DNA from 2 places in the Frankia sp. CcCS3 genome. Region 1 is predicted to be linked to the other one. Evidence: riboswitches for the same ligand, from Rfam matches in the RefSeq annotation. Region 1 holds a riboswitch; the other holds the start of a gene.
What was found. Region 1 has a riboswitch for thiamine pyrophosphate ahead of thiC (phosphomethylpyrimidine synthase ThiC). Riboswitches for the same ligand answer to the same signal wherever they lie in the genome.
Positions count from the first base shown of each region.

Region 2: another riboswitch for thiamine pyrophosphate. It lies ahead of AC08OQ_RS16445 (thiazole synthase); the one in region 1 lies ahead of thiC (phosphomethylpyrimidine synthase ThiC).

Region 1 covers NZ_CDWRCL010000183.1:206-7,793, forward strand. Annotated here, with positions in the region: gene AC08OQ_RS14915 (CGNR zinc finger domain-containing protein) at 1-551, opposite strand, end outside; gene thiC (phosphomethylpyrimidine synthase ThiC) at 746-2,587, opposite strand; TPP riboswitch at 2,578-2,685, opposite strand; gene AC08OQ_RS14925 (ATP-binding cassette domain-containing protein) at 2,830-4,356, opposite strand; gene AC08OQ_RS14930 (branched-chain amino acid ABC transporter permease) at 4,353-6,431, opposite strand; gene AC08OQ_RS14935 (ABC transporter substrate-binding protein) at 6,576-7,588, shown strand, end outside.
Region 2 covers NZ_CDWRCL010000226.1:246-6,502, forward strand. Annotated here, with positions in the region: partial or broken gene AC08OQ_RS16425 (hypothetical protein) at 1-340, opposite strand, end outside; gene AC08OQ_RS16430 (PASTA domain-containing protein) at 518-994, opposite strand; gene AC08OQ_RS16435 (PASTA domain-containing protein) at 1,002-1,436, opposite strand; partial or broken gene AC08OQ_RS16440 (protein kinase domain-containing protein) at 1,879-2,544, opposite strand; TPP riboswitch at 2,861-2,974, shown strand; gene AC08OQ_RS16445 (thiazole synthase) at 2,970-3,995, shown strand; gene thiH (2-iminoacetate synthase ThiH) at 3,992-5,158, shown strand; gene AC08OQ_RS16455 (NAD(P)/FAD-dependent oxidoreductase) at 5,198-6,257, shown strand, end outside.

The sequences.
Region 1 (7,588 bases):
ATGGCCATGCTGCACCAGCGACGCTGGTGGGCCTTGGCGCGGTCATAGAACCACAGCGTGCAGGTCGGGCCGTCGCAGTTGCGGACGAGCGACCGGTTGCCATGCGCGAACAGGTCCGCGGCGGCCCGCGCCGGCAAGGCGAGGAGGACCTCGGCGGATGCCCACGTCCCGCTTTCGACGATCGCGGGGGTACCGCCGACGCGGGTAAGCCGCGCGTACCGATGGTCGGTGGCCAACAGCCCATTCAGTCGCGACAGCGTGGGTTCGTCCGGCACGGTGGAGCTGCCGCCCGCCCAGGCGCCGATAAGCGGCCGCAGCCACTCCCGGAGCTCGACCGCGGCGACGGCGATGCGGTCGAGCTCCTCGGGCCCGAACCGAGCAGGCAGCGCCTCTCGTTCGGCCGTGCCGACAAGCCCCGCGAGCTGGAGCCAGCGCAGGTAGCTCCGCCCATCGGCGATCAACTCGATCGGGCCGTCCGCCGAGAAGGCGAGGCTGTTGACGAAGTCCAGCACCGGATGATCGCCCAACCCGATCAGCACGTCCGGGTTCATCGGAGACCTCCCCTCGAGCCGATCGCCCAAATAACCACTCCACTTCCTCTTGAGAGGTTACTCCCCCGCCAAAGTAATCGTCTTAGCTATCTTTTTTAGATATCTTTTATGGACCACTGGACCACTGGACCACTGCGCCCGCTGCGCCCGACGGGGCCCGCCGCTGACCGGCAGGAGCCCGTCGGGACGGTCGGTCAGGAGTTGGCCACCGGAAGGTAGATCCGATTGCCGGCGGCGTTGAACTCGGCGGCCTTCTCCCGCAGGCCGGCGGTGACCGCCTCGTCGCCGGCCGGGCCCGCGCCATGCCCGGCCGGGTCCAGCCCGTCCCCGCCCGCGTGTGCCCGCACCTGGTGGGAAATCTTCATCGAGCAGAAGTGCGGGCCGCACATCGAACAGAAGTGCGCCGACTTCGCGGCCGGGGCCGGCAGCGTCTCGTCGTGGAACGCGCGTGCGGTGTCGGGGTCGAGCGCGAGGTGGAATTGGTCAGCCCAGCGGAATTCGAACCGGGCGTCCGACAGGGCGTCATCCCAGGCCTGCGCGCCGGGATGACCCTTGGCGAGGTCGGCGGCGTGCGCGGCGATCTTGTAGGCGATGACGCCGGCCTTGACGTCGTCCCGGTCAGGCAAGCCGAGATGCTCCTTCGGGGTGACGTAACAGAGCATGGCGGTACCGGCCCATCCGATCATCGCCGCCCCGATCGCGGAGGTGATGTGATCGTAGCCGGGGGCGATGTCGGTGGTCAGCGGCCCGAGGGTGTAGAACGGCGCGTCGTGGCACAGCTCCCGCTGCAGCTGCACGTTCTCCTCGATCTTGTTCATGGGCGCGTGCCCGGGGCCCTCGATCATCACCTGGACGTCGTGCTCCCACGCCACCTGCGTCAACTCGCCCAGGGTGGCGAGCTCGGCGAGCTGTGCCTCATCGTTCGCGTCCGCGATGGACCCGGGCCGCAGGCCGTCGCCCAGGGAGAACGTGACGTCGTACGCGGCGAAGATCTCGCACAGCTCGGCGAAGTGGGTGTAGAGGAAGTTCTCCTCGTGATGGGCCAGGCACCAGGAGGCCAGAATCGAGCCGCCGCGCGAGACGATCCCGGTCCTGCGCCGCGCGGTCAGCGGCACGTAGCGCAGCAGCACCCCCGCGTGGACCGTCATGTAGTCCACACCCTGCTCGCGCTGCTCGATCACGGTGTCCCGGTAGACCTCCCAGGACAGCTTCTCCGGCCGGCCACCGACCTTCTCCAACGCCTGGTAGATCGGCACGGTCCCGACCGGCACCGGCGCGTTGCGGATGATCCACTCACGGGTCAGGGCGATGTCCGACCCGGTCGAGAGGTCCATCACGGTGTCCGCGCCCCAGCGGGTCGCCCACACCATCTTCTCGACCTCTTCCTCGATTGAGGAGGTAACGGCCGAGTTGCCGAGGTTCGCATTGATCTTCACGAGAAACGCACGGCCGATCGCCATCGGCTCGGACTCGGGATGGTTCACGTTCGCCGGCAGCACGGCCCGCCCCGCGGCGATCTCCGCCCGCACCGTCTCGACGGGAAGACCCTCCCGCAGGGCGACGAACTCCATCTCCCGAGTGATCTGACCGCGGCGGGCGTAGCCCAGCTGGGTTACGGAAGGCCGTCCCGGCACCGCCCGACGGGGCACTCGCACCTGCCCGCCGAGATCCGTCCCGCCAAGACCGGGCGTCCCAGAACCGGGCGCCCCGGTCCCGGGAACGGTCCGCTGCTCATCCGGCGCGGTGTCGCCACGCTGGGCGATCCAGCTGTCCCGCGTCGCCGGCAGACCCCGGCGCACGTCGATGGTCACCCCCGGATCGGTATATGGACCGGAGGTGTCGTACACCACGACGGTGTCACCCGTGGTCAGCACGATCTCCCGCATCGGCACCCGCAGATCGGGATCCGCACCGACCAGCCAGGTCTTGCGGCTGCCCGTCAGCGGACCCGTCGAGACCGCCGTCATCGCCGCGGCCGAGATGGACGAGGAGGAGGACGAGACAGAGGAGGACGAACGGTCGGTGCGCGACACCATGTAAGACTCCCTACGCCGGCATTACCCGGACAGGTTCCTGCGGTCGGCGGCCCCAGCCGCCCTCTCAGCCCCTTGGCGGAGCTCCCGCGATCAACTTCGACGCTTGTCGACAGTAAGACACCGCCGGCCCGCTCGCCACCCCTTCCGGTTCATCCGACGCATGCCCCACACCATCGGGCGACGTGAGAGCCCTGTTCCGCCGGACCCCGGTTTCTCCGCGTGGCGGGGAACGCCGGACCAGCTCAGCGGTCCGGGGCCACCGCCGGCCCGGAACTCCCGCCCAGGTAGGCCGTCTCGATGAGCTCGGGACGCGCGACGAGATCCGCCGCGCTCGCCGACAGCGCGATCCGGCCCCGGTCGAGAACGTAGCCACGGTCGGCCACCTGCAACGCGAGCGAGACGAACTGCTCGACCAGCAGCACGCCGGTCGACGTCTCGAGGGCGATCGTGCGCAGCAGGGCGAGCAGCTGCGGCGCGACCCCGGGTGCCAGGCCGAACGACAGCTCGTCCACCAGCAGCAGACGCGGTCTGCGCACCAGAGCGACAGCCAACGCGAGCCGTTGCCGCTCACCCCCGGACAGTTCTCCGGCCGACCGGTCGAGCAGGCCGCGCAGCACCGGGAACCAGTCCAACACCGGCCCGATCTCGCCGGATGAGCGCCGGCCGGCCGCCAGGCGCAGGTTCTCGCGGACGGTCAACCGCCCGAGTGACCCTCGTCCCTGCGGTACGACCGCCATCCCCCGGCGGGCGAGTGTGCTCGGCGCGGCCCGGCGCGACCGGTCATCGAGGACCTTGACCCGCCCCCTCGACGGCGTCAGCAGCCCCGCCGCCGTGCGGATCAGCGTCGTCTTGCCCGCGCCGTTCGCTCCGAGCAGCGCCACGATCTCCCCGGCACCGACGGTGAGCGACACGTCCCGGAGCACCGGAACTCCGTCGTATCCGCTTGTGACCCGGTCGAGCACGAGCAGATCGCCCCCGCCTCGACCGGGGGCCGGCGCCGGGGTGGAGCCAGGCATGGACCCGGAGGCAGAGGCCGGGGCAGGCCCGGCGCGGTCGCCGCCGTCCGGCTCACCACCGCCCAGATAGGCGGCGCGGACCGCCGGATCGGCGCGCACCTCGGCAGGCCGACCGCGCGCGACGACGCGGCCCCCGTCCAGGACGAGGACGTGGTCGCATACGTCGAAGACGAGCTTCACATCGTGGTCGACGAGCAGCACGGCGATGCCGTCGGCGGCGATGCGGCGCAGCCGGTCGGCGAGCGTCCGGCGGGCGGCCGGGTCGAGACCCGCGGCCGGTTCGTCCAGCAGCAGGACCTTCGGCCCGGCGACGAGGGCGCGGCCGAGAGCCACCGAGGACCACTCGTCGTAGGAGAGCGTCGACGGCAGGCGGTCGGCGATCGTGGCGAGCCCGAGTGACCGGGCCGGATCTGGCCCGTCCGCGGGTCCGGGTGCCCGGGGCGTGACGACGGCCAGGTTCTCCCCGACCTCCAGGCTGTCGAAGAGTTCCAGCGCCTGGAAGGTGCGGGCGAGCCCCAACCGCAGCCGCTCATGCGCCGGCAGTCCGACGAGCACGGCACCGTCCAGCGTGACGGTGCCCGCGCTGATCGACGCAAACCCGGTGAGGGCGTCGATCAACGTCGTCTTTCCGGCTCCGTTGGGTCCGATGAGCCCGGTGATGGTGCCGGCCGACAGGGTGAAGGAGACATCCTCGAGGATGCGCGTACGGCCCTGGTCGGCGGCGAGCATGTCGACCGCCAGCAACGCCGTCACGGGGCTCCGCCCGGGTTGACCGGATGCGGGGTCAGGCTCGGCCGGCCCTGGTCCGGCGGCTGCGGGTGTCGCACGTGATCTCCTCGACGCGTTCGCTGCCCAGAACCGGTCCGATGCGTGCCACCCGACCGATCCACGCGGCTCTGATGATCGGCGCGAGCCGTCCGATGCGGTCGGTACGCGAGCCCGGCCGGACGTAGCACCGCCAGCACCACGACGGCGATCCCGCACAGCACGGACTGGTACTTGCCGAGCCCGGCAACCTGGTCCAGCACGATGAACACGATTCCGCCCGGCACCAGCAGACCGCCCAGCAACGCTCCGCCGACGCTCGTCACCCCACCGGCGGCCGCGATCGCCAGGAAGAACAGCGAGGCCGTGACGCCGAACGAGTCGAAGGACAGACGTCCCTGACCGTAGCCGATGAGGCAACCGCCGAGACCGGCGATCGCGGCGGAGAGAGTGAAGGCGAGTACCTTCGTACGACGGACGTCGATCCCGGCTGCGGCAGCGGCCCGTTCGTTCGCGCGCACGGCCAGCATGCGCCGGCCCAGGTCCGCGGTGCGCAGCCGGGCGACCCCGTAGCAGCACGCGGCGAGCACGGCCAACGCCAGCAGCCCGTACTCCGGCCGAGGGAACCCGGCACCGGCGAGCCCGAGATCGAGGCCGAAGATCTTCGGATTCGGTACTACCGACCCGGCCAACCCGCCGGTGACCAGCGGGTTTCCGAACACCACCTCCTGGATCGCGACGCCGGCGATCAGAGTGATCAACGCCAGGTCGATTCCACGCAGCCGCCGTGACAGCACCCCCAGCAGCAGGCCCGCCACAGCGGCGGCACTCGTGGCGAGCAGGGGTGCGATCGGGAACGGCACGCCCAGCTCACCCTGGAGTCTGGCCAACAGGAAGCCGGCGACACCGGCGAGGGTCATCTGCGCCAACGAGAGCTGTCCGACGTACCCGGTCAACACGACGAACGACAGACACACCACGGCGCCAGCGAGGCTGCGTTCGAGGCCGAGCCGGTAGGGGCCGGTCAGCACGAGGATCGCGACCACCCCGAACGGCACACCGATTGCGAGGTGGCGCAGGGGAGACTCCGGCGGTTCGACCACCGGCATCGGAGCCGACACGGCGACGCCCGCGGCGCGACCGGGAATCAGGTCCCCGCGCCGGCTCGCCACCGCGATGACCAGAAGCATCGGAAGCAGCGCGCGCAGTCCCGGCTGGTTCAACCAGGAGACGTCCTGTTGCAGCGGGATCAGGACAGCCTGGGTCATGCCGAGGCCGAGAGCTCCGACGACGGTCAGACCGAACGAGGACAGGCCACCGAGCAGAGCGGCGGCGAGCGCGGGAACGACGAACAGCGAGTAGCTCGTCGGATTCAGCGCACTGATCGGCGCCACGAGGATCCCGGCGAGAGCGGCGAGCACGGCCGCAATGACCCAGTTGACGGCGGCGATCCACCCGGGCCGCCGACCGAGAAGCGCGGTGGTCTGCTCATCCTCGGCGACGGCGCGGGTAGCCAGGCCGAACAACGTCCAGCGCGACATCGCCCACAGACCGGCGGCGACCACGATGACCGACGCGGCGAGCAGCAGCCGGTCGCTCGCCACGGTCACGCCCAGCAGGGACAGCGGTGACTGCGGCAGCACCGGGCTAAGGAACCTGTTGTCAGATCCGAACTGGAGCACGGCGACGGCCTGCAGCGCGATCGTGAGGCCGACCGCAGCCACGACCGTCATCAGCGGCTGGGCACGCCGCAAGGGCCGAAAAATAGCCAGATAGGATACCATCGCTAGGATTGCCGCCATTGCGAGGGATACTGACAGGGCTAGCCCGAAGGTGGGCGTGTCGGTGAGATGAATTCTTGGCGACATCCCGACGACGGGCAGTACGAGGTCCCCGACCTCCCGTAGTTCTGCGTACTGATAGGTGACGTACATAGCGAACGCCCCATGGGCGATGTTGACCACGCCGGACGCGCGGTAGGTGAGCACGAGCCCCAGCCCGAGCGCCGCGTACACGGCCCCCGGGCCAAGGCCGAGCAGCAATGCTGCTATATACGTTGTCACCGGGCCCCCGTAGACGCATCTATTACAGATAGAGAGATCCGAACTGCGATGAAGACCGGACGCATGGTCACACAACAGTCCCCGTCCGGCCGGTCGACGGTCAAGCCCCCAGAACTGGACGACAGAAGTGTAGCTTCACGAGCCGTGAGACAAGCCTCCCGCATCCTCCTCGCGTTCTCCGTAGCCTTGTCCGTTGTCGTCGTCGGGTGCACGAGTCAGCGCGGTGGCTCGTCCGGCGCAGCTGCCGGTGGCAGCGCGGCGGCGAGCCGCCTGACCGGGCCTCCGGTCACTGTCGGCTTCGTAACGGTTGAGAACAGCACTGTCGGGTCATACCCGGAGACCCGGAAGGCCGCTCAGGCCGCCGTGGACTACGCCAACACCTCTCTGGGCGGGCTCGACGGTCGGCCGCTCCGGCTGATCAGTTGCGCAACCGACGGCTCGCCGGAGTCTTCCCAGAACTGCGCCAACCGGCTTGTCGCCACGAAACCACTCGCGGTGGTCGGCGGGATCGATTTCGGCGCGGAGGCGGCGATGCCGATATACGAGACCGCCCACATCCCGTACGTCACCGGCTCTCCTCAGCTGAGCGGAGAACTCGGCTCACACAACGCCTTCGCGTTTTCCGGCGGTTCGCTCAGCGAGCTGCTCGGCCTCACCGACTATCTGACGAACATCCGGCATGTGCGCAGCGTGCACGCGCTGTACCTCGACCTGCCCGGCCTGCTGTCCGCCGCTATCCAGGGATCACAGAACATCCTGCGCCATAAAGGTGTGTCCGATATCAAACTGGTGCCAGAGAAATCCGACGCGGCGGACTTCGCGCCAGCCCTGACCCAGGTCGCGGCGGGCAAGCCAGACGCGATCATCGTGGTGTTCCAGGCAGCGACGTGCACCCGGATCGTCCAGGCCGCGGCGGCGCTGAACATCCGCAGCGACATCTACTTCATCGGTCCCTGCACCACCCCCGCGGTGCCGCGCGCGGCCAGCGGCCGGACCGACAACCTCTACTTCGCTTCCAGCTACCTGCCGGTCGGGACGAGCGATGGTGACGCCGACACGGCGGCGTTCCGTAAGGCGATCCCGGAGGCCGATCGTTCCTCGTCGTCGCAGGGATCCTTCTCCGCCGTCCTCAACATCCGGTCGCTGCTGGCCGGTAC
Region 2 (6,257 bases), on a different contig from region 1:
CGACCGGGTCGTTTCCCGGCAGTTCATGATCGACGCTCTCGGGAGACGCGCGTGTGGGACGGATTCTCGTGGGACGGGCCTCGGTCTCGTGGCTCCTCACGGAGGTGCCGGGGAAACCGGCGGCGGGGGAACGGACGGGATCGCACGCCGGGGAGCCGGTGACGGTGGCGAACAGCTGTCCGCGCAGGGCGGCGCGCCGTGCCGGATGCAGCCGCGGCGACGGCAGGTCCCGGAGGGCCGCCACCGTGTCGATCAGCCGCACGTCGGTCTCGTCGTGCGAGGGGCGCTGTCCGTCCAGCAGGTCGGCGACCCGCTCAGCCCCCCGCCCACCGCCGGCCATGCCCCGCCACCACGACCCCCGCCACCACTGAGACGTCGGCCGCCGCGAGCCGGCGGGCCACCGGCCACGACCACGCGCTGCCTTCACGCCGTCGTCCCCCCGGGGAACCGGTCGCGGATCTCTCGCCCGCCGCACGATTCGTCGCACAATGTGATCAACCTGGTGGGGGATGGCGGCTCAGTCGAGGGGGTCCCACGTTGTGTTGACGTGCACGGTACTTCCTTTTTCGATTTTGGCCCCGGCCTGGGCGGACTGCGACGTCACCCGGTCGCCCGGCCCGCCGATCCAGCCGATACGGTCGATCTTCAACCCCCGGCGCCGCAGGATGTTCTCGGCTTCCCGGTAGCTCTTCCCGACCACGTTCGGCACGGGGACCTGGATCCCGCTGCCGTCGCCCCCGGAACCGTCGTCGTCGTCGAACCTGCCGGCCTCGGCCACGGTGAGGGTGACGGTGCCGCCGGGTGAGATCGGCTGCCCCACGTCGGGAGAGACCCCGAAGACCTGACCGGGCTGCACGGCGTCGTTCACGGCACCGATACGCTGCACCACGAGGCCGATGTTCAGGCCGACGAGCTCGGCCCTGGCCTCCTCGAACGACTTGCCGATGATGTCGGCCGGCACCGGCTTCGCCGCGGGGCCCGTCGAAGTGATCACGACGACCTTAGTCCTTCGGCTTGAGTGCGGTGCCGGCCCCGGGGTTCGTACCGATCACATGGCCCGCCGGCACCGTGTCACTGGACTGTGGGCTCAGGCCGCCGAGGGTCAGGTTCACTTCGGCCAGCCGGGCCTTGGCCTGGGCCTCGGTGAGGTTCGCCAGGTCCGGCACGCGCACCGTCGCGGGCCCGGAGCTCAGCCGCAGGGTGATGAGCGCGCCCTTGTTGACCTTCGACCCGTCCTGGGGATCCTGCTGGGAGACGTGGCCGACCGGCACCGTGGCGCTGGTGACCGGGTCGAGGTAGGTGAACTGGAAGCCGGCGTCGCGCAGCATCTTCTCGGCGTCGGATCTGCTCAGGTTTGTCAGCAGCGGGACCTCGGTCCCTCCGCCGGACAGGGAACGGAACGCGAGGATCCCGAGCAGCAGGACCAGGACGGCCACGCCACCGACGACGACCGGGATGAGCCCCCGGGAGCGTGGCGATGCGGCGGCTCGTCGCTGCCCGCGCCCGCCACCACCCCCCGAGATAGGCCGTGGCGGTCGGGGAGGGCGGGGAGGCGGATCGATAGAGCGCGCCGGTGCCTGGCTGGCCCGGCCCGGCACCGGCGAACGCGCGCTCCGCGGCGGCCCCCGCCCCGGCGCCCTGGGAGTCGTCGTAGTCCTCGGCCTGGAATGGCTGGGTGTACCCGGGATCCCGAGCCCCTGGAGGCCGCTCGGCCAACCCGATCCGTTCGATCTCGCCGGTGAACCCGCTCGGGTAGGCGTCCTGCGGGGGCAGGAACGGCTCGATGCGCCGCAGCTCCGCCAGCAGCGCCGCACCATCGGCCGGCCGGCGCGCCGGGTCGCGGGCGGTGGCCCGGAGAACAAGACCGTCCAGCTCGGCGGGAATGCCCTCGATCATGGTGGACGGCGCCGGCACGTCGCCGTGGACGGACTGGTAGGCCACCGACATCGGGGTGGCGCCGCTGTGCGGGAGCTGCCCGGTCAGGGATTCGAAGAGCACCACACCGGCGGCGTAGACGTCGCTGCGGGTGTCGGCGACGCCGTGGGTGACCTGCTCAGGGGCGAGGTACCCGACAGTGCCCATCACCACTCCGCCGGTGAGTGCCTGGGTGGGCTGGCTCACCGGACGGGCGAGGCCGAAGTCCGCGACCTTCACTTGGCCGTCGTCACCGAGCAGGATGTTCTCGGGCTTGATGTCGCGGTGGATGATGCCGGCGGCATGCGCGGCGCCGAGGGCTTCGATCACGGGCTCGATGATCTCGATGGCCTCGGCGACCGGGAGCCGGCCCTGGGCACCCAGGTGCTGGCGCAGCGACCGGCCGCGCACCAGCTCCATCACCAGGTAGTTGACCAGGCCGGCGGGGATGTGGTCGGAGCCCTGGTCGAGGACGGAGACGACGCGCGGGGTGTTGAGCCGCGCCACGGCCTTGGCCTCGCGATGGAAACGGGTGACGAACTCCGGGTCGTGATTGAGAGTGGGATGCATGACCTTGAGGGCAACGAGCCGGTCCAGCCGGTTGTCGTGCGCGACGTACACCGTCGCCATCCCGCCGACGGCGAGCCGTTCCTGCGCCGTGTAGCGGCCGTCGAGAAGCCGACCTATGACGGGGTCGGCCACGGTGGCATCCACGAGGGAGAGTTTACGATCGTTGCCGAAGGATGCCGCTACCGGAGCCCCGCGAGGTTAACCCGGATACGCCGTTCGAGCGAGAAGTACCTCGTCGCGCAGCATGGTGTCTACCGGATGAAACCCGGATGCCCACATTGAATCGGCTCCCGAGGTCGAGATGATCGTCGACGGGCGCAGATCGGCGTCGCGGCGGGACACCCGAAGCCGCGGCCAGGGAGCAGCGGTTACACTGTCGATTGCTCCGGGGAGCCCGCGGACGTGGGCTGAGAGGCCGGCCAGTATCCCGTCGGCGACCCGTATACCCGATCGCGGTCATGCGCGCGTGGGGAGGATGAAAGATCGTGCCGCAGCACCCACTACGTCCTGCCGGCTCCCGTCCCGGTGATTCTCCTCCCGATGGTTCCTGTCTCGGCGGCCTCGCCGGTGAAGGTGCCTCCTCCGGTGGCGACGCCGACGCCGACGCCGACGGCGGGGGTGGGGGCGGTGGTGAGGCCGGGCACGGTGCCGCGGGGGCGGACGATCTCGTCATCGCCGGGCGGTCCTACGGCAGCCGGCTGCTGATCGGCACCGGGAAGTTCGCGAGTCACCAGGTGATGCGGGACAGCCTCGTCGCCTCCGGTGCCACTATCGTCACCGTGGCGCTGCGCCGGGTCGACATCGGCCGGATCGGTGACGGCGACATTCTCGACTTCATCCCGCGGTCGATGACCCTGCTGCCCAACACCTCGGGAGCGGTGGACGCGGCCGAGGCGCTGCGGCTGGCCCGCTTCGGGCGGGCGGCGACGGGCACCGGTCTGGTCAAGCTGGAGGTCACCCCGGATCCGCGCACCCTGGCGCCGGATCCGGTGGAGACCCTGCGCGCCGCCGAGCTCATGGTGGCTGACGGCTTCACGGTTCTGCCCTATTGTTCGGCCGATCCGGTGCTGGCCCGCCGGCTGGAGGAGGTCGGCTGCGCCACCGTGATGCCGCTGGGCAGCTGGATCGGCTCGAACCGCGGGCTGCGCACCCGGGACGCGATCGAGGCAATCGTGGCGAGCGCCGGGGTGCCGGTGGTGGTGGACGCCGGGCTCGGGGTGCCCTCGGACGCGGCCGAGGCGATGGAGATCGGCGCGGCCGCGGTGCTGGTCAACACCGCCATCGCGGTGGCCGCCGATCCGGCGCGCATGGCGCGGGCCTTCGCGCTCGCCACCGCCGCCGGCCGGCTGGGTTTCCTGGCCGGCCGAGGGGCCGCCGGCCCGGCCACGGTGGCGTCCGCCTCCTCCCCGCTCACCGGGTTCCTCGGCGCCCACCCGTCACCCGCGTCGCCCGCGCCCTCGGCGTCCCCGGTACCCGTGCCGGCGGCGGTGGTGGGCGAGGCGTCCAGGTGAGCGCCCCGCCAGGGGAGTTCGCGCGCGAACTTGCCGGTCACGACCTGGCCGGGCTGTCCGCGATGTCGCGGCGGGCCACGTCCGCCGAGGTGGGCACGGTGCTGCGGCGGGTTCGGCCCGGATCCGGCGGGTCAGCCACTCCCCGGATCGGTCTCGCGGAGCTGGCGATCCTGCTCTCACCCGCGGCCACCGCCCGGTTGGAGGAGCTGGCGATTGCCGCCCGGGAGGCGACCCTGCTCCGGTTCGGTCGGGCGGTCCGGCTGTTCGCCCCGATGTACGTGTCGAACGCCTGCCTGTCGTCCTGCACCTACTGCGGCTTCGCCAAGGGCCTGCCGGTGGTGCGCCGCACGCTGGGTATCGAGGAGGTGGTAGTGGAGGGACGCCTGCTGGCCGACCGGGGGTTCCGTCATCTGCTGCTCGTCTCCGGCGAGCATCGCGTCGAGGTGTCGGCCGACTACCTCGTCGCGGTGGTCGAGCGGCTGCGGCCGATGTTCCCTTCGATCAGCATCGAGACCCAGACCTGGTCGGACGACACCTATGCCCGGCTGGTGCGTGCCGGGTTGGAGGGAGTCGTCCATTACCAGGAGACCTACGACCGGGCCCGCTACGCCGAGGTGCATGTCGCCGGCTGGAAGCGTGACTACGACCGGCGGCTGTCCTCGTTCGAACGGGCCGCGCGGGCCGGGGCGCGCCGGCTCGGGATCGGCGCGCTGCTCGGGCTCGCCCCGGACTGGCGCGCTGACGTGCTCGCGCTGGCCGCGCACGCATCCTTTCTCTCCCGTCGCTACTGGCGGACCGAGGTCTCGATCGCGCTGCCGCGCATCAAGCCGAGTGCCAGCGGGTTCCCGCCGGTCGTCGTCGTCGGCGACGCGGAGTTCGTCCAGGCGTACGCGGCCCTGCGCCTGTTCGAGCCGGACCTGGCGCTGTCGCTGTCGACCCGGGAGCCGGCGGTGCTGCGCGACGGGCTCGTCCGCATCGCCGTGACCACCATGAGCGCCGGTTCCTCCACCGAACCCGGCGGCTACACCACGCCCGGCACGGCCCAGGAACAGTTCTCGATCTCCGACGAGCGTTCGCCGGCACAGATCGCCGCGATGCTCGCCGAAACCGGGTACGAGCCGGTGTGGAAGGACGCCTTTCCGCTCGTCGACCCGGTGCGGTGACGGCGGCCCGGCGTCGCGGGTCATCGATAGTCTGCTCGAATGCAGCGAATAGTCGTCGTGGGCGCGGGAATGGCGGGGGGCCGGGCCGCCGCCGAGGTGCGCGCACGTGGTTTCGCGGGAGAGGTGATCCTGCTCGGGGCGGAGCCGCACCGGCCCTACGATCGTCCGCCCCTGTCCAAGGCCGTGCTCTCCGGCCGTATCGACGACACGACGTTGCCCTTCGACCTCGACGGGGTCGAGGTGTGCCTCGGGCGGCGGGCGACCGGCCTGCGACCGGGCACCGTGGAGACCGACACGGGGCCGCTGGACTACGACGGCCTGGTGCTGGCGACGGGAGCTGAGCCGGTAACCCTGCCGGGCGACGGCCCGCAGCGGGTCCTGCGTTCCATTGACGACGCCCGGCGCCTGCGTGACGCTCTGCGCCCCGGCGTCCGGCTCGTCATCGTCGGTGCCGGCTGGATCGGCGCGGAGGTCGCCACGGCGGCGGCAGCGATCGGTGCCGAGGTCACCGTCGTGGAGGCGGCCGCCTCGCCGCTGTTCGCCGCGCTCGGCGCGCAGGTGGGCCGGTGCACGATCGCGTGGTACGCCCGGGCCGGGGTCACCCTGCGCCTGGCTACGGCCGTGGAGCGGGTCACCCCCGACGGGCTGGTGCTGGCCGGCGGTGAGGAGCTGATCGCGGACGAGGTCGTCGTCGGCGTCGGGGTGCGGCCCGGTATCGCCTGGCTCCCCGGTTCCGGGCTCGCCCTCGACCGGGGAGTTGTGGTCGACGAGCATCTCGCCGCCCAGTGGGCCCATGGTGCCGACGATGCCGACGGCGACCCGCCGCCGGTGGTCGCGGTCGGTGACTGTGCCGCCTGGTGGTCGCGTCGCTACGGGCGGCGGCTGCGGGCCGAGCACTGGGACTGCGCCCAGCAGTCGCCCGCGGTCGCGGTCACCACGCTGCTCGGTGGGGAGGCCGTCTACGACCCGGTGCCCTACTTCTGGTCGGAACAGTTCGGCCGCATGGTGCAGTTCGCGGGACTGCCCTCGGCGGAGGCCGACCTGGTGTTCCGGGGCGATCCGGGCGTCGTCGTGCCGCCCGGCGGCGGGCGTCCGCCCG